3 regions of the Vibrio sp. R15-SG3-ISO1B genome follow, and region 2 is predicted to be linked to each of the others. Evidence: riboswitches for the same ligand, from Rfam matches in the RefSeq annotation. Region 2 holds a riboswitch; each other region holds the start of a gene.

Region 1 (6,423 bases), on a different contig from region 2:
ACCGGAATTCAGCCGCATCATCGCACCTTTTTTTGAACACCTACAAGCAACATCTAGTTTCTTATCTGGGGCGTTATAGCGCTCCAGCCATTGTCGAAAATCGAGGGTTAAGACATGTGTGGTATTGTTGGAATCGTGGGCACAACGCCTGTAAACCAGTCTATCTATGACGCATTGACGGTATTGCAGCATCGTGGCCAAGATGCCGCGGGTATTTGTACCATAGATAGCAATCGTTTTCGTCTTAGAAAGGCGAACGGTTTAGTAAAGGATGTGTTTGAAGCCAAACACATGCAAAGACTTCAAGGTACAGTGGGTATCGGCCATGTTCGCTACCCAACAGCAGGAAGCTCAAGCGCGTCTGAAGCGCAACCTTTCTACGTGAACTCACCATTTGGTATCACACTAGCTCACAACGGTAACCTCACAAACGCACACGAAATTCGCGAAAAGTTGTTCGAGAAAGATCGTCGTCACATCAACACCACCTCTGATTCAGAAGTGTTGCTTAACGTGTTGGCTCATGAGATTGATACTGTCAAAGGTAACGTTACCTCTGAAGATGTGTTCCGTGCTGTCACCAATGTGCATCGCGCGATTCGTGGTGCTTACGCGGTGACGGCTATGATCATCGGTCACGGCATGATTGCGTTCCGCGATCCTAACGGTATTCGCCCACTGTGTTTAGGTAAACGCGAGGTTGAAGGTCGCACCGAGTACATGGTTGCCTCTGAATCAGTAGCCCTAGATGCGGTCGGTTTTGACTTTATGCGCGATGTCGCGCCAGGTGAAGCAATCTATGCGACGTTTGATGGTCAACTGCATACTAAGCAGTGTGCGGACAACCCTCGACTCAACCCATGTATTTTCGAATTTGTTTACTTTGCACGTCCCGACTCCTTTATCGATAAGATTTCGGTTTACAGCGCACGTGTAGAGATGGGTAAGAAACTGGGCGACCGAATCCGTGACGAATTTGCTGATTTGGACATTGATGTGGTTATTCCGATTCCAGAGACCTCGTGTGACATCGCTCTACAAATCGCTCAAGCGATTGAAAAGCCTTACCGCCAAGGTTTTGTGAAAAACCGCTATGTTGGCCGCACGTTCATCATGCCGGGTCAGCAGCAGCGTAAGAAGTCAGTACGTCGTAAACTCAACGCGATTCGTTCAGAGTTTAAAGACAAGAATGTCTTGTTGGTTGATGATTCTATCGTACGTGGTACTACGTCAGAGCAGATCATCGAAATGGCCCGCGATTCAGGTGCGAAGAAAGTGTACATGGTCTCTGCTGCGCCAGAGATTCGCTTCCCGAACGTGTACGGCATTGACATGCCAAGCGCCAATGAGCTTATCGCCCATGGCCGAGACAACGAAGCGATCTGTAAGCAAATTGGTGCCGATGAGCTCATTTTCCAGACGTTGGAAGACCTTACGGACGCCGTTGGCCTAGGCAACACAGACATCTCTCAGTTCGAAACGTCGGTATTTAGCGGTGAATACGTAACCGGCGACATCAATCAGCAGTACTTAGACTTTCTTGAGTCTTTGCGCAGCGATGATGCAAAAACGCAACGAGAGATTCAGCAAGAGCTTGCTAACCTAGAGTTGCATAACGAAGGTGCGTAACCTCCACGCCCTCTACGTAAACGTATTTAATGGTCATCCAACGGATGACCATTTTTTATTGCGCCATCCGGCTGCTGTCAGATGACAATAACGTGCGATTACTTTTTGGGTTTAAAGCCGTAATTAGCTGAACACGCGTTATCTCATTTCTGCCCCAAACCGCCTTATTGCTATTACTCAGCAACGAGTTACGCTGCGGAGTTTGTGATACGTGAAGTTATGGCAGACACCAGAACAGCGCTGCACGGAATCTCCCATTTCCAATCAAAAACGATGCCCTTACCCAGAAAATATCACCTGAGTTGTTATGCAAATTCACAACCGGACAGAAGTTTATTGGAGTAGCATCCCATAGTGTTGCTTTCAGGAACTCCTTCGTACCCAAAAACGTAAAAGGCCACCGTTTGTAGCGGTGGCCTGTTTGCTCTGAACTAGAAGGAAACGCGCATCATGTAAATGTCTAATTCACTATTGCGGTACACGCTCATTCTCCTTGAGTAGATATTTTTAGTTTGTTGATACTGCTAACTTTACACCCAGACCAGCAAACATTGTTCCGACAGCACGATCTAACCAGATGCTGAGTTTTTTACTGCTTCTAACTCGTTCAGAAATCTTGTCTGCCGCAAGAACATATGCAGCTTCCACAACGATAGCAACCGCAATAACAAGTAACCCGAGATAGAACAACTGGAATGATACAGAGCCTGCGTCTTCACGAACAAACTGTGGTAGAAACGCCATAAAGAAAATAGCTACTTTAGGGTTTAGAATGTCGATTAGTACCCCTTGCTTAAATGCTTCAAATGCTGTTTCTTTGCTCTGATTTGAGCCATCGGCATTTAACTCAAATCCAGATGATCTAAATGACTGATAAGCAAGATATATCAGATAAGCCGCACCAACATACTTAACAATGCTAAATGCTAGTGCAGAAGAGACTAAAATAGCAGATAAGCCAATGGAAGCAGCAAACACATGGAAAAGCGCTCCGGTACATACACCAATAGCCGATGCTAAGCCTACCTTTTTTCCATTGCTAATTGTCTTCGTCAGGATGTACAGCAGATCAGGCCCCGGAGCGACATTTAGAGCAAAAGCGGTGGTTAGAAACAATAACCAAAAGTTAAAATCAGACATTCTTACCTCAATATATATTATGGAGGCTACTAGAACAGCGATGCAGGATGCAAAGCTTTGGGGGGACACATATAAACTGGCTCACCATCCATCTGTAGCGCTCCATAGAAAACGTGTTTTTGTCATCCTAACGAGTTTACTATGGCAGTGCTGTACCTATTCGATACAACCCCAGCACTACGGGGTGACGCCCGTGGCACTTCGGCATTGACTCCTTTCACTCAGGGTCAATGGTTGTCAACCTAAACTGAGCTACTGATAGGTAATGCGCCTCTACATTGCTGCACTGATTTTCGCCAATACAGCTTTGCAAATGAAGATAAACTATAAGGTAGAATGATTGCAAATATTTTTTGCGTCGCTTAAACCTCCCAACGGAGCTCTGGGAAAATCAATTCGGGCCGAACGAGATTCTGCATACTTTGCGGCGAATTCTGCATATAGAGAATCTAACAATGTAGATCGCAGGTGGAAGATTATGTCCAATTCCGCGCAGACAGACCATCGCTGACAACGGTGGTCTTTGACGTTTTGGGGTACGAAAAGTTATCCGTAATAACCTAAATTAGCAGTGTTCCAGCTAGCAGAAAGAATTACCAACTCATTCATGCTCTGTATCTTTCCCAAAATCTCGATCAATATTTCGTTATTGTAAGTGCACTAATATTACAAATTATCCTTAATTTGCAGAGTCTCTCATATGCTCTAGTTTGAAAATTCTACTAAGAGTTAAGGTGATCTCAGATAAAATGATTTAAAAAACAATAAGTTAAAATAAAATTTAAGAGAGCTACTGACCTGAACCAAGCCCCTTTACAACCATTAAATGGCATGGTCTATTTGTATTATTAAATTATTTGAACTTATCCACAGTTTAACAAAGCCGACGCGATTCAGACCACATTCCAAGGGCGAATCGGTTTTCTCGCCCTCTTGTGTGTTGCTAACCTTGCCTCATACTCAAATACCCTACGAAAGAGATACTAATGAAAAAGTCACCAATTGCATTTATTTTAGGTTCATTACTATTCGCAAGCGCGTCAACGAGCCACGCAAGCACAGAACAAGTTACCCAACCGACAGCGGTTATGGTTGATCAAGGTGTTGCTGTGGCTTCTGCACAAGAGGTGCTGGAGCTGCGTGAGAGCATCAACAACGCGCAAGATGGCGACGTTATTAGCATCAAACCAGGTCGCTATGCCGATTTAGGTCGTGTGACTTTATCAGCGAACAACGTCAAGATTGTCGCTCAAGAGCCTGGAACTGCCATTTTTAACGGTTCAACTCAGTTCTTGATTAAGGGTGACAATAACCTAATTGAGAGCTTAGTCTTCACTGATGGGGGCGCAACGCTAAGCACTGAAAGTCATGATGCAAACATCATGGGCGTGTTTGGTATCTTTGGTAAAAACAACACCTTAAATAACTCTGTTATCTACAAGTTCAACGATTACGAATACGTAGCGGATGAGAAAGGAAAATACCCTAACATCCGTTGGATCACGGTTGGCGGCGAAAACAACAAGATTACCAACAATACTTTTGAAGGTAAGTACAAGCGCGGCGCGATGCTTGTTGTGGCAACATCAGACAAGTTAGAGAAAACTCTGATCGAAGGTAACATCTTTAAAGACCTGACGGCTTTAGATATGGAGCTGATCGAAAACTCTAACCCGAAAATGGTGAGAACCAACCGTAACGACAGACAAGCGATCCGCGTGGGTGACAGCCACAACTCACTGTTTGATTCACAAAGTATTATCCGCAATAACTACTTCGACAATATCAGTGGTTATGTCGGTAAAAACGGCTCTGGCGAGATCGAGCTTATCTCTGTGAAAGCGAGTGGCATCACTTTTGATGGCAACACAATCAAAAACAGTACTTCGATGATTTCTTTACGTCATGGCCATAATAATGTTGTGACAAACAACGTGATCTTACCGGGTAACACGGCTAACTCAGGCGGTATCCGTATCTATGATGAGAACCACATAATTGAAAACAACTATATCGAAGGTACATTAGGTAAAGGTACTTACCGTGGCGCTCTTGTGCTGAACACAGGCATCATCGATGTAGCGAATGGCGAAGTGCTAAGTAAAGATTCAAAGGACGGCAAAACACTGCAAAAGCAGTGGACACCAAAAGACGTTGTGGTTAAGAACAATACGTTAGTGAACAACACACAAGGTATTTTTGCGAGTAATGCAATTCACCGCGTAAGTTTAACTAACGATGAACGTGTTGAAACTATCTTCCCAGCTGTTGATACGCTATTTGAAAACAACCTATCTATTGCAACTGAAGATGGTACAAACGCCTTCCGACAATTTGAGGGTGAAAAATTCCAGATGGTTGGCTCTAAGTTTGTTAACAATATCTTCTATGGTCAAATCGAAGGCTTAGACCAGTTGCCTGAAGGTGTTTCTACAGACGCACCAGCGATGGAGCGCGACGAGCAAGGTCTATTGAAAGCGGTGGGTACAGTAGGTGCGTCTAACCTAACCGTACTGAATGAAGAAATGGTTGGTTCAACTATCGTTATCAACTAATCGATTTCAATAATTTAATCTGGTTCGTTCAGCCATCTATTCGCTGAACGGGCCGGCCATCCGGCTGTGACATATTCACTGTTCACAACGCTCTGAACGTAAAAAAGCCCAACTTATTTCTAAGCTGGGCTTTCTTGAATTTGGCTCCCCCTGCGGGACTCGAACCTGCGACATACGGATTAACAGTCCGCCGTTCTACCAACTGAACTAAGGGGGAATTGCTCTAAAGCGAGCGGAATATTAGCAGTACCAGAAAATCTGTCAAGTTTCCTTCTGCGTAAAAACGCAAAAATTAATCATAAAAAAAGCTTTACTTTTCTGTAGCCCTTGCGGCATTTGGGCTCTATTTACTTATCCACCAAAATTGTGGATAAGTGTGTGTATGAGATCTGATCAAGTAAAATTTCGGTCAAAATTAATGCCTTTACTCTAATTTGTAACGTGAAGAGTTTGGGTTACAACACCTTGTTCTATCAGATGATAATCGAGAAAATGCCTGAGAAACGGCGAGATCTTAGCCTGTGCATAACAAAAAGAGAATGTAACAAATTAGCTTGAAATGTGAGTAAGCTGTGGAGTAAAAGAGAGGGGGTTTAGGAGTAGATTTCCTTTAGGGGGAGGAATATTAACAGGAATGAATATGATGATCTAGAGTAAATTCTACAGATAAGAAAAATCGGTAATTTATTTTTCTCTCGCCTATTGAGTCTGTATATCTATACAGCCAAAATAGACGAAATTGTCTCACGGTGTACATGCGTATGAATAAAGTATTTGATCTGGTCTCAGACTATCAGCCATCAGGGGATCAGCCAACCGCGATCAAGCAGTTACTCGAGGGCCTTGATGCAGGGCTTGCCCATCAAACACTGCTCGGTGTTACGGGCTCTGGCAAGACGTTCACACTGGCGAATGTGATTGCTCAAGCACAAAGGCCAGCCATTCTACTTGCACCGAATAAAACACTGGCTGCGCAGCTATACGGAGAGATGAAGTCGTTTTTTCCTAATAATGCTGTTGAGTATTTCGTCTCTTACTACGACTACTATCAGCCTGAAGCCTACGTACCCACCACCGACACCTTTATTGAAAAGGACGC
Region 2 (6,423 bases):
GATTGAAAAGCCATTTACTGGCTATGGTTACGGACGTTTTGAAGCTGAATACTTGGTCTATACGGCGCGTCAACATCAGCTCAACGCCAGTTACCCGCCTGGGCTTGCATCAATGGATCACCCACACAACGAAACCTTATATTGGGGCGTAGAGGGGGGTGTGCTGCCGATTTTGGCTATGTTGATCGCGGCCATTTTGGTGCTGTATCGTATCTACGCAGCGAAGAATGGCACACGTTTGGCGATTTTTTCGCTCTTTATCCCCATCGTGCTCCACACCCAATTAGAATATCCGTTTTATCACTCAGCGATTCATTGGGTAACCTTTATCCTATTGATTTACTGGGTCGACCAACGTAAGCGCGCCTACCGATATGCGCGATTGAGCATCGTATCGCAGACCGGACTGCGCGTAGCAAGTTTGATCTTGCCATTGGTGACGTCGTTTTACATGGTCACCACGTTGCACACCAACTACATATTGACGCAGTTTGAGCTCTCCAAACCGAAAGATCCGGATATCCTTAACCGAGTCAGTAACCCGATTGTCTGGCAGGAGCGTTTTGACTGGGACATCTACAGCACCTATCTCAATATTGGCCTGCACCAGCAAAACCCTGAATTTATTCAACCGTATGTGGATTGGTCGCTGGGCGTGATTACCCACAAACCAAGACCGGCATTCTACAACAACTTAATTCTGGCCTACCAAGGTTTGAATGACAGTGAAAAGGCGGAACAAATCCGAGCCGAAGCGCAATTCCTGTTTCCTCGGCGCGATTTCTCAGACGTGCAATACGTGCCACCGACTACCGACGCACTGCTTCGTACAGACGAAGAATAAAAAGAAAACAAAAAGTAGATAAGAAAAGGCTCTCCGAACTGGAGAGCCATCTGCAATCATTAACAGGGCAAATTATTCGCCGAGCGACTCTAATCCGAGCGACTCTAATCCGAGCGACTCTATCCGAGCGACTCTTTAAGCGCTTGTAAACAGAGTGCGACGTTCTCCTCCCGCGCACCATAGCCCATTAGGCCAATCCGCCACGCCTTGCCCGCCAATGCGCCAAGCCCGGCACCAATTTCCAGATTGTACGTATCAAGGAGGTGACTGCGTATTTGGGCTTCATCAATCCCCTCAGGAACATAAATCGCATTCAGTTGCGGCAAGCGTGCGGACTCTTCCACCACAAACTCAAAGCCGAGCGCCAATAAGCCGGTCTTGAGCTTGTTGTGCATCTGCTGATGGCGACGCCACGCGTTTTCTAACCCTTCATTTTTGAGCATCAGCAAAGCTTCATGCAGTGCATAGAGACTGTTGACGGGCGCTGTGTGGTGGTAACTACGCTTGCCCTCTCCACTCCAGTAACCGAGTACCAAACTTTGGTCTAAAAACCAACTTTGCACCGGGGTTTGACGGGCGGTGATTTTCTCAATCGCTGCACTGGAGAAGGTCACAGGAGAGAGGCCCGGCGTACAAGAGAGGCACTTTTGACTGCCCGAGTAGACCGCATCAAGTTGCCACTCATCGACTTTGAGTGGCACGCCACCCAATGACGTCACCGCATCGACGATCGACAACACATTGAACTCTTTAGCAAGCGCGCCCAGCGTCTTCGCATCACTGCATGCCCCTGTCGACGTTTCTGCATGGACAAACGCGAGGAGCTTGGTATCAGGATGCGCCTGCAACGCATCACGAACTTTCTCTACCGAGACCGGCGTTCCCCAGTCATCATCGACCAGCACCGCTTCACCGCCGCAGCGCACCACGTTTTCTCGCATGCGCTCGCCAAACACGCCATTTCGGCAGACGATGACTTTGTCCCCCGGCTCAATCAAGTTAACAAAGCAGGTCTCCATACCTGCACTGCCTGGTGCCGAGACAGCAATCGTAAACTCATTGTTGGTCTGAAAGGCGTATTTAAGCAGCTGCTTGAGTTCGTCCATCATCTGGATAAAAAGCGGGTCAAGGTGGCCCACCGTCGGGCGGCTCAAAGCTTGCAGTACCTGTGGGGAAATATCGGATGGACCAGGGCCCATCAAAATACGGCGAGGGGGGATAAAACTTTGGTAAGTCATTGGCAACTCCTTTTGAATCATGAGGGTGTTCTTGTTGTTATCTCTTCACCATAATCGAATTCATCCAGCGCAGCAATGCGCAAAAAGTCGACAGGTCATACCAGTCTCACAAACCGAACCTATCGTCTTTAACCCGTAAATTTCGCATTGACATTAAGAGGATAAACACGTTCAATGCGAAAGCGGTGGCAAGACAATTCGTCACCCTGTTGTACAAACAATTATGCTTTTTGCAGAAGAGGAGCACTACCCAGGTAGGCATGTTGTGGAGCCACAATTCCAAAACAACATTCTGAGGGGGAGTAGTGCCGAGGTAGGCTTATATTGTGGTTTAAGTCTGTCGGTTGACTTGGGTTGAGTCCCATCAACTGTCATCAGCGCTGTCTGGTGATGAGCTTCTGAGGTCGTACTCTATACCTACCTCTACTCTCGCTCATCCTCACCTCACGCAAAGGAAAGACTCAATATTCAGGAAGTTGTGGGAGAAATGCCGTGAGCAATTTTAACGTTGCTAAATTTGGTGGGACAAGTGTTGCAAACTTTGAAGCGATGAGCCGTTGTGCGGCGGTCGTTGAGAACAATCCAGAGACAAAACTGGTGGTCAGCAGTGCCTGTTCAGGGGTAACAAATCTATTGATCGCGCTGGCGAACGGCGTACAAGATCAGCAGCAACGCAGCGATATTCTGACTCAGCTCGCTGAGATTCATGATGCGATTCTTAATCAACTCAATGATCCAACCCATGCGGCGAGTGAAGTGTACAGTCTGCTTGATACGGTCACCAGTCTTGCGGAAGCGGCCTCGATTCAAGCCAGCAATAAGTTGACTGATCACCTTGTTGCGTGTGGTGAACTGATGTCGACCCACATTTTAACCCAACTAATGATTGAGCGCGGCATCAACGCGGTACGCTTTGATATTCGTGATGTACTGCGCACTGACAGCCACTTTGGCCGCGCAGAACCGGATCTTGCCGCCATTCGAGAGCTTGCCAGTGACACCTTGCTGCCACTGTGCCGCGAGCACGTTGTGGTGACACAGGGCTTTATTGGTTCCGATGAAGAAGGCAACACCACTACCCTTGGCCGTGGTGGCAGTGATTACAGTGCGGCTTTGATTGCCGAGGCAGTGCAAGCCTCTGGCTTAGAAATTTGGACTGATGTACCGGGAATCTACACCACAGACCCGCGTATTGCCCCGAATGCGGCACCGATTGCAGAAATTAGCTTCAGCGAAGCGTCAGAGATGGCGAATTTTGGCGCCAAGATCCTGCACCCTTCGACCCTAGTCCCTGCTCTGCGCCATGATATTCCGGTGTTTGTCGGTTCCTCTAAAGCGCCAGAGCAAGGCGGTACTTGGATTCGTCATCAAGTGGAAAGCTCACCGCTGTTTCGCGCCCTAGCCCTACGTAACAACCAAACCATGGTGACGCTGCGCAGCGCGAAAATGTTCCATGCTTACGGCTTTCTAGCCAAAGTGTTTGAGATCTTGGCCAAGCATAAGGTCTCGGTCGATTTGATCACCACCTCTGAAATCAGTGTCTCATTAACGCTTGATCAAACAGGTACCTCTGGCGGTGCGCCATCGTTACCTCAAGCTGCGCGTGAAGAGCTTGAAGAGCTGTGCAGTGTGAAAGTGGAACACAACCTCTCCGTCGTCGCCTTGATTGGTAACAACATGAGCGAGAGCAAAGGTTATGCAAAACAAGTATTTGGTACACTTGAAGACTTTAACTTACGAATGATTTGTTACGGCGCTAGCCAGCACAACCTCTGTTTCTTACTGCGTGAATCAGAAGCCAAACAAGCGATTCAGAAGTTGCATGTCGAGCTGTTTGAGCGCTAACAGCACTATAAATACACATCAGCGACGAAGCACTCTCGTGTTTCGTCGCTGAAGCATCGCTAAGTCAAATAGTGAGGCTTATTCGCCCGCCACTTTCATTGACTCAAGCAAGATAGAACCGGTTTGAATCTGCGAACGGGTTTCCACATCACTGCCGACAGCCACTATTTGGTTGAACATCTGCTTGAGATTGCCTGCGATGGTCACCTCAGAGACGGGGAATTGGATTTGACCATTCTCAACCCAAAAACCGGCTGCGCCGCGCGAGTAATCGCCCGTCACGATATTCACACCCTGCCCCATCACTTCTGTAACCAAAAAGCCGGTGTCCAGCGCCTTAAGCATTTTCTCAAAATCTTGCCCTGTGGATTGCACGTACCAGTTGTGGATGCCACCCGCATGACCGGTTGGCGTCATCGACATTTTACGCGCCGCATAGCTGGTCAATAGGTAAGTGGATAACACGCCGTCAGTGATAATTTGTCTATCTTGCGTAGCAACGCCTTCGCTATCAAACGGGCTTGACGCTAGACCACGCAACACATGGGGACGCTCGTCGACTTGGAACCAGCTAGGTAGAATTTGCTGACCAAGATGATCAAGAAGAAACGAGGATTTGCGGTACAAGTTGCCACCACTGATCGCCATCACAAGGTGACCGAGTAGACCCGTTGCGACATCCGCCGCAAACATGATCGGGTACTGACCGGTTTTGAGCTTCTGCGCGTCTAAACGACTGACGGTTTTCTCCGCTGCGCTCAGGCCCACGGATTTCGGCGTCCACAGGTCGTCTTTGTGACGCGCCACTGTGTAGCTGTAGTCACGTTCCATTTCACCGTTTTGGCCTTGACCAATCACACAGCAACTGATGCTATGGCGACTTGAGGCATAACTCGCCAGTAAGCCGTGGCTGTTGCCGTACACTTTGACGCCATAGTGGCTATCGTAGCTGGCGCCATCACTTTGCTTGATCTTATCGCTGTAGCTGAGCGCTTCTTGCTCCGCTTCAATCGCCATTTTTGCCGCGTAGTCAGGGTCAGGCGTATCGGGGTGAAACAGATCCAAGTTGGGAATATCTTTGACCATCAGTTCAGCCGGTGCTGGGCCTGCGTACGGATCTTCTGATGTGTATTGAGCGATATCGAGTGCCGCCAATACCGTTTGTTGAATCGCTTTTTCGCTTAAGTCTGACGTTGAGGCGCTGCCTTTACGCTGATTGCTATAGACGGTAATACCGAGTGCACCGTCACTGTTGAACTCCACATTTTCGACCTCACACATGCGAGTCGATACGCTTAAACCTGTGGTTTTACTGATGGCAACTTCCGCGGCATCCGCTTTTTCACCCGCCATCTCTAACGCTTTCGCGACGGCAGCTTCAAGCTCGATACGCTGCTGTGCCACTTGCTTTTTTACGTCCATATTCTCTTCATCAGTCGTTGCTTTGTCGCTAGGATAACAAGAATTTCGCTTTCTCCCCATGATTCTTGTTAAAATAGAGAAATAGACGTTCAAATGAAGGTATGAAAATGGCTCGCAAAAATCAAAAAGCGCCATGGGAACCAGAAGAAGAGATCATCTGGGTAAGTAAATCCGAGTTGAAGCGTGACATGGAAGAGCTGCAGAAACTGGGTGAAGAGCTCGTTAACCTCAAGCCCTCTGTGTTGGAAAAATTTCCACTCAGCGAAGACTTGGCCGATGCGATTCGCGATGCGCAGCGTTTTAAAAACGAAGCGCGCCGTCGTCAGTTGCAGTTTATCGGCAAATTGATGCGTCACGAAGACCCAGAGCCAATTCAAGCGGCGCTGGATAAAGTCCGTAACAAGCACTCTCAAACCACGGCGCTGCTGCACAAATTAGAGCAACTGCGTGACCGTGTGGTGGAAGAGGGCGACAGCGCCATTGAAGAGGTATTGACGCTGTATCCGGATGCGGACCGTCAGCGTTTACGTCAGCTTGCTCGTCAGGCGAACAAAGAAAAGCAAGCCAACAAGCCAGCTAAAGCGTATCGAGAGATTTTCCAGATCCTCAAAGCATTGAGCAGTGAAGAGCCACAATAACACGCTCTTACTCAGTGATGATTGAAGCGGATAAGTGCACACTTATCCGCTTTTTTTTATCTCTGCTTTCTAGCCCATTGTTATAGCGCTCAGTTGTGCGCCGTGGTGGCCGCCTGAACAAATGCGCCGAGGCTAGGGTCCGAGTGGGTCGCCGCTAGCTCTGAAATCGGCCCAGTCGCTGCGACATGACCTTGTGATACAAACGCAAAATGCGTGGCGATCGCTTTGGCATCACCTAAGTGGTGCGTCACCATTACTACCGTAATATCACGCTCACTCGCCAACTGTTTGACCAGTGATAGCATCTCTAACCTGAGCAAAGGATCGAGCGCTGAAAAGGGCTCGTCTAGCAGCCATATCGGCGCAGACTGTACAAAGCAGCGCGCTAACGCAACCCGTTGACGCTGGCCACCAGAGAGCTCATGCGGCAATCGAG
Region 3 (6,423 bases), on a different contig from region 2:
CCCGGAAGGAGCGATTTGATCTGCTCAAGTTTGTCCGCTGGCGCGTGCAGCATGATGTATTTCGACTCTTTCGCTTGCTGAACGCCTTGCATACGGGTCAACAGCTTATCAATCAGTTCGGTTTTATCTTGTGCGAACTCACCTTTGCGCTGAATAAGGGTCGCTTTTGATTGGAAAATGACTTCCGCTTCTTTTAGGCCGTTCGCTTCTAAAGTAGCGCCGGTAGACACTAGGTCAGCGATGGCATCTGCAAGGCCAGCGCGTGGCGCGACTTCAACAGAACCGGTAAGCATACAGGTTGAGAACGGTACGCCTTGCTCATCCATGTAGGCTTTTAACAATTGTGGATAGGTGGTAGCGATACGCTTACCGGCCAAATCTTGCGGGCCGTTGTACTCTTCATCCTTATCAATCGCGATAGAAAGACGGCAGCCACCAAAATCGAGACGACGCAATGTCACAAACTCACTAGGCTCACCCAATGCTTTGCGGTCTAGGCGGACTTCTTCCAATTCGTTTTCGCCAATGAAACCAAGATCAACCACACCGTCCATGATCAAACCTGGGATATCGTCGTCACGCACAAGCAGCAAATCGATTGGCATGTTCTCTGAGTGAACCACCAGTTTTTCACCCATGACGTTAAATTTCACACCACACTTTTTCAGCAGTGCTTGGCTCTCTTTACTTAGACGACCTTTTTTCTGAATGGCGATTCTTAGGCGTTGTGTTTGCATGACTCTTGTATCCCTGTGTTCGAAATCGTTCAAAACGTTAGACTTAAAAACTAAAAAACCCTCGGAAGGTTTGTCTCCCGAGGGTCATAAATCATTATATTTGTGATTTTTTGCCTCCGGGAGTTTCCTATCTCCCGGGTATGCGCACATCTCCCGAAAGACTAGATTGGGTGATGGTGATGATGAATGTTCATTACAAAATTGCGCATACTTATAAAGCTCTCTTAGCTCGCTTGGTTGCTGACCACACTAACCAAGCTCAGGGATCTTTTCAACCTTTAATTTCAACTTTTTCTTATTTGTATTAGACAAATAAGAAAGGAGGCCAAAGCCTCCTTAAAATAATCAATAGAATCTGTCAGTTAGATACGAACTGTCTATCGTTTTATGACGTCGCACAGCTCGCTAGCTTCGACTTAGACATCATTGAAAGCACCGCGCACACGGCCACAAACGCCACGCTGGCGACCGCAAATGAGAGACCGACCGACGCCGTCATACCGAGAGTGATAAAGCCGACACAAGAGATCGCTGCTACAGATAACGCATAAGGTAACTGAGTCGAGACGTGATCAATGTGATTACAACGAGCACCCGTCGAAGACAAAATCGTGGTATCCGAAATCGGTGAGCAGTGATCACCAAAGACCGAACCGGCGAGCACCGCACTCAGCATTGGCAACATCAAGGCAATATCTGTCGCTCCAGCCATATCACCCGCAATCGGCAACATGATACCGAATGTACCCCAAGAGGTACCGGTCGAGAACGCCATCAAGCCCGAGAGCAAGAACAGGATAACCGGCAACCAATGTGGGTTGATGCTACCTTGCGCCAGCGTTGACAGGTATTTACCCGTGTTCATGTCACCAATCACGCTACCAATGGTCCACGCGAAGACTAGAATGAGGATCGCACCAAACATTGAGCGCGCACCAATCCACAGTGTACGAGCAATTTCGATGGTCGCAATGCGTTGCTTAACCACCGTAAACAGCGCGGTTGCCAAACCCACAATACCACCGTAGATCAAAGACAAACCTACATCGGTGTTTTCAAAAGCGCCCAGCAGATTAAACGCTTCACCATCCGCTTTAAGCGCTTGACCACCGGTGTAAAGCATGGCCGCGACCGTTGCAATGATTAACAGCACAATAGGCAAAACCAAATCAAGGACGCGTCCGCCTTCGCTTTCACGAATATCCAGCTCTTCATTGAGCTCGTGCGCTTCTTTGGTGTCGTTCTCTGCATCCTTGTCAAAGCCGCGGCCTTGAGACGCCGCAATTTCATGGCTGCGCATCTTACCGATGTCGAGACCAAACCAAGCCACAGCAAACACCATCAACAGCGCAAATACCGCATAGAAGTTCATCGGAATCAAACGCACGTAAGCGCCCAACGCGGAATACTCTGTGATGCCATGAGAGACTAAGATGCCACCAATGATGGTCATAATATAGGCACCCCAGCTTGATGCGGGCATCAAGACACACATAGGGGCAGCGGTCGAATCGAGAATGTAAGCCAGCTTAGAGCGAGAGACGTAAAAACGGTCCGTGACTGGGCGAGAAATCGCGCCCACCGCCAAGCTGTTAAAGTAATCATCGACAAAAATGAACACGCCCAAAAACGCAGCAAGCAGTTTTGAACCGCGCTTACTTTTCACACGAGACTGCGCCCATTCAGCGAATGCGCGAGTGCCGCCTGAGAGCGTCAGCAGTGCTGTCATCATACCGAGCAAAAGCAAGAAGCCGACAATACTCATGTTCCAAGTATTGAGGCCACCGTCTTCTACGAAAACGCCCGATACGGTTGACGCAAGATAACCCGACGCACTCGCAAACGAATAGTCGTTAAGCAATACGGCACCTAAAACGATACCCACACCGAGAGACACAAGAACGCGACGCGTAATGATCGCAAGACTCAACGCCACGAGTGGTGGCAAAAGAGATAAAGGAGATGAGGCAAAATCAATTAAATTCATGATCTTCAAAAACCAGTAATAAATGGTTAGAGATCTACTGCAGATTAGTCAACCGCACGCGGCCGTTGATAATGTTGAACTTAGCGACAGGGAAGTAGACACTTCACCCAACCCTACAGTAGCGCTCCATAGTTTTACACATTATAGACTATGGCAGTGTTAGCCCTTTCGAGACTAACCCCAGCGAACTCCTTTGATAGGGAAGCCCACTTCGGCGAGATAACCTTTCACGCATGCTCATTGGCATCACCCCAACAAACGCTACTATTTTATTCCGCTCCTCTACCGCACAACCAAAATAATCAACCAATGAAACATCAAATTAACAAAGGTTTTACTGTAGTCATGCATTAGGTGGCGCCATTGTACCCATCTAAAACTGCATTTCAACAATTTGGCTCGTTTTGTTGTCACTTTTATTGCTTAGCGATGGTACAAACGGGAAGCCAACTCTCAATTTGGTGACATTTCACACTGTGCTGACGTTCAACGCCCGGGACATTAAAAACTCGGTGTTGACTGCAATGCCAAATAGATAGCACTTTCTCGAAGTCGAAATATGTGCTGTGATCGAAATCGTAAAAGAAAACGTATTGAGGTGGTTCATTTGAACTATATCGACATTATAATGCCAACTATTAGGAAAATTCGTTCTCATGCTGATTTCGGCGACTTTTATCTAAACAGTACCGTCAGGATAAGAAACGTTTAATAATAGATATGAAACTCTATTATTAAATCTGAGCGTCAAAACAAGACTTAGCCGAATGATCGCTCCAATAAAGTAAAGAAAGGTAAATTTGGCTGACAGTAACAATAAATTTATCGCATTCTGCTAAGAATGGATTGTAATGTTTAAATATCAGGATTAGTATTTAAGAAATACTCTTAAATAAGATAACAATGAGAGATGTTATGTCTGAACTAACAAAAACACTATTAAATATTCGTAGTCTTCGTGCAGCAGCACGTGAACTGACTCTTGAGCAACTGGAAGACGCCCTAAGCAAATTAACGACAGTCTTTACTGAGCGTAAAGAAGAGGAAGAAGCGCAGCGTGCAGCAGCGGCAGAGCAAGAAGCCAAACTGGCTGCCATTGCTGAGCAAATTTCTAAAGAAGGTATCGATATTGATGCCCTTTACTCTGCGCTTGCTGGTGAAACAAAAACCAAAACAAAATCGAAACGTGCACCTCGTCCACCAAAATATAAATACGTGGATGCAAGCGGAGAAACTAAAACTTGGACAGGTCAGGGTCGCACCCCATCTGCTATTCAACAGCAATTGGATGCAGGCAAGAGCCTAGAAGAGTTCCTGATCTAACTTTCGATGTAAGTTAGTTCAAAAAAAAAGCGCCTTTCGGCGCTTTTTTTCGTTTATCGTTCCCAGTAGGCTTCTTCCAAGCTATCTTCTCGCTCTGGTAAACCTTTCGAAAGACGTGGAGAGTGCTGAACCAATACCTCATAACTGGCACGGTTGGAATACTTACATACTTGTGAAAAGGAAGAATAAGTTAAAAACGCATGCGCGTGTTTACTCGAGTTGGGCACATTTTCTTTGTGGTATTTATTCGCGGCCATATCGTGCAACAACGCAGACAATGCCGCATCACCGGCGCCATTGGTGTTTTTAATTTTCTCCGGACCACCCATGTATGGTGAAATATGAGAATATACTTTGATCGCTTGATCGCAATTATCTTTTAATGCAGGGCGGCTAAATTCATAACGATTGAATTCCGCAATACTACCTGGCAACAAAGGCAATGACGTTTCACGTTTGGCTGCTTCTTCGGTATAACCGGCCATAAACAAGCCAAGTGGCCCAGCAGTACACAGCACCAAATCGACCCACTCCAAGGCTTTGTCTGATGCCGCAAGCGGGTCGCTCTCCCCAGTGAGCGCATGCGCCTCATCTTCATTCATCGCTACAACGGTGACATGATCGCGCAAAAATTGCTGCCAAAACTGCGGGTCATCTTGGATGACAAACTTAGTCCCTAACGTGAGAACGACCGGTACATCGTGCTTTTTCGCGTACTCAATAGCGCGCATGGTCGCTTCTGGCATCGGATCGCCCGCTTTGCAGCGCACCAAATACGCAGTCAGCACCAGTGCAGAGGCATTTTTAAAGATTTTTTCTGGAATGCTCTCTGGTTTAAGCTGGTTCATCTGCCCTTCACTAATGGCAAAAGTACGCTCCCCGTCTTCGGTGATCAGCGCGAAGCAGCGTCCAATCGCGCCGTCGACACCTTGCAGATAATTCAAGTCCATTCGACTGGAGGTATTGCACAAATAACGATAGCCGTAACTGCCGATCTTGATGTCCTGACTCATGACACCCAGTAGCGTCGAACGGTCATCCGCCAACACAGAATAGTTGTGCAAGGTATTGCCAATCGTGCCACCCGCGTATTCATTGGTGATCAAATCATCGCGCTTAAGTTCGTCGTATAACGCTTCGGCCGTCGCATCATCAATCACCAGTGAGTGTCCCTTACTTAACTGATATTTTTCGATGAGCGAGCTGCACACTTTAGCTTCAATATCCACTAAGGTTTGGTCGATACCAATAATATGGGTGCGGGACATTTTCTTGCTGTCCTGCGCTTGAGTCACTAAAGGGTCGCGAGCATGAACCGGGAAGTAATGTTTGGATTTGCGTTGGCCGGGAAATTTCATAATCAGAGTAAAGTAAGGGATAAAAAGTGGCGCGATTCTACCGCGCCCTTATTGGCGCGGCAACTCCCGCTAGCATAGCAAACGTTTGCTCGCGCATTTAACCTAGAGCAACGTCGATAAGGATTAGCGGCGGCTTATTCGCCTTCCATAAAACTCAAATCTGGCAACAAATCCAAGTGCTCGGAATAGCGTTTAAGATTAAACTCACCATCGTTTTTCATCACATCAAAAATTTCGATTGAGACTGCGCAAGCCATCATGGCAATTGCTTCGTCTCTTGCTGTGCCCGTCATCATCAAACGCATTAACGTTTCTTTCACTTTGATGGGGTTGCCATCTTGCAGTTGGTTTTCAATTACTTCAATAAGTTGCGTTTCTTGCAGCAGTTCGTCTTGGTGTTCAGTCATGAGGAGTTCACTTAATAATGAGATAGATGAGCCTAGGACTCTTGAATTTCGCCCACTATGCCACAACTAACCCTGCATTACCCAATGATATCCGTGCTAACTGTCGACGTAATGACCATCAACGCAATCAACCGATATGTTGTGATATTTACGCGAGGTACATTGCCGTGTTTAGCAGATAACTTGGGCTCTATTTGTCGAACTATGGGCTGCATAACAACCTAGCGAGAACAAGCTCAAAAGCATCGGTGTGATTTCGATCTCGGATCTGTCACCGCTACCGGCTTTCTGCTAGAATTTGCATCCAGTTAAATTGAGTGGTGTGACCTAATGTCTGAAAACTGTACTGACAACAGTAAAAAGAAAGTCATCGTCGGTATGTCTGGCGGTGTAGATTCGTCCGTTTCTGCCTACCTGTTAAAGCAACAAGGCTATCAGGTTGAAGGCTTGTTCATGAAGAACTGGGAAGAAGACGACAACGAAGAATACTGTACAGCAGCAGAAGATCTCGCCGACGCGCAAGCGGTGTGTGACAAGTTGGGCATCCACCTGCACACCATTAACTTTGCTGCCGAGTACTGGGATAACGTATTCGAATACTTTTTGGCGGA

What was found. Region 2 has a riboswitch for lysine ahead of lysC (lysine-sensitive aspartokinase 3). Riboswitches for the same ligand answer to the same signal wherever they lie in the genome.
Region 1: linked by a shared signal. The riboswitch ahead of AC6R0S_RS12485 (LysE family translocator) and the one ahead of lysC (lysine-sensitive aspartokinase 3) in region 2 are both predicted to bind lysine.
Region 3: linked by a shared signal. The riboswitch ahead of AC6R0S_RS09650 (Na+/H+ antiporter NhaC family protein) and the one ahead of lysC (lysine-sensitive aspartokinase 3) in region 2 are both predicted to bind lysine.

The regions. Positions count from the first base shown of each region.
Region 1 is NZ_JCBDGG010000042.1:40,266-46,688, forward strand. Features, by position in the region: gene AC6R0S_RS12475 (CvpA family protein) at 1-79, shown strand, start outside; gene purF (amidophosphoribosyltransferase) at 115-1,629, shown strand; gene AC6R0S_RS12485 (LysE family translocator) at 2,137-2,769, opposite strand; lysine riboswitch at 2,857-3,053, opposite strand; gene AC6R0S_RS12490 (polysaccharide lyase 6 family protein) at 3,756-5,324, shown strand; tRNA gene AC6R0S_RS12495 (tRNA-Asn) at 5,466-5,541, opposite strand; gene uvrB (excinuclease ABC subunit UvrB) at 6,086-6,423, shown strand, end outside.
Region 2 is NZ_JCBDGG010000035.1:15,996-22,418, forward strand. Features, by position in the region: gene AC6R0S_RS10730 (PglL family O-oligosaccharyltransferase) at 1-844, shown strand, start outside; gene AC6R0S_RS10735 (pyridoxal-phosphate-dependent aminotransferase family protein) at 964-2,082, opposite strand; lysine riboswitch at 2,311-2,488, shown strand; gene lysC (lysine-sensitive aspartokinase 3) at 2,575-3,927, shown strand; gene pmbA (metalloprotease PmbA) at 4,006-5,349, opposite strand; gene yjgA (ribosome biogenesis factor YjgA) at 5,457-5,987, shown strand; gene thiQ (thiamine ABC transporter ATP-binding protein) at 6,077-6,423, opposite strand, start outside.
Region 3 is NZ_JCBDGG010000033.1:8,901-15,323, reverse strand. Features, by position in the region: gene hisG (ATP phosphoribosyltransferase) at 1-737, opposite strand, end outside; His leader region at 787-923, opposite strand; gene AC6R0S_RS09650 (Na+/H+ antiporter NhaC family protein) at 1,123-2,724, opposite strand; lysine riboswitch at 2,836-3,017, opposite strand; gene AC6R0S_RS09645 (H-NS family histone-like protein) at 3,640-4,047, shown strand; gene AC6R0S_RS09640 (inosine/guanosine kinase) at 4,101-5,405, opposite strand; gene AC6R0S_RS09635 (hypothetical protein) at 5,540-5,812, opposite strand; gene mnmA (tRNA 2-thiouridine(34) synthase MnmA) at 6,143-6,423, shown strand, end outside.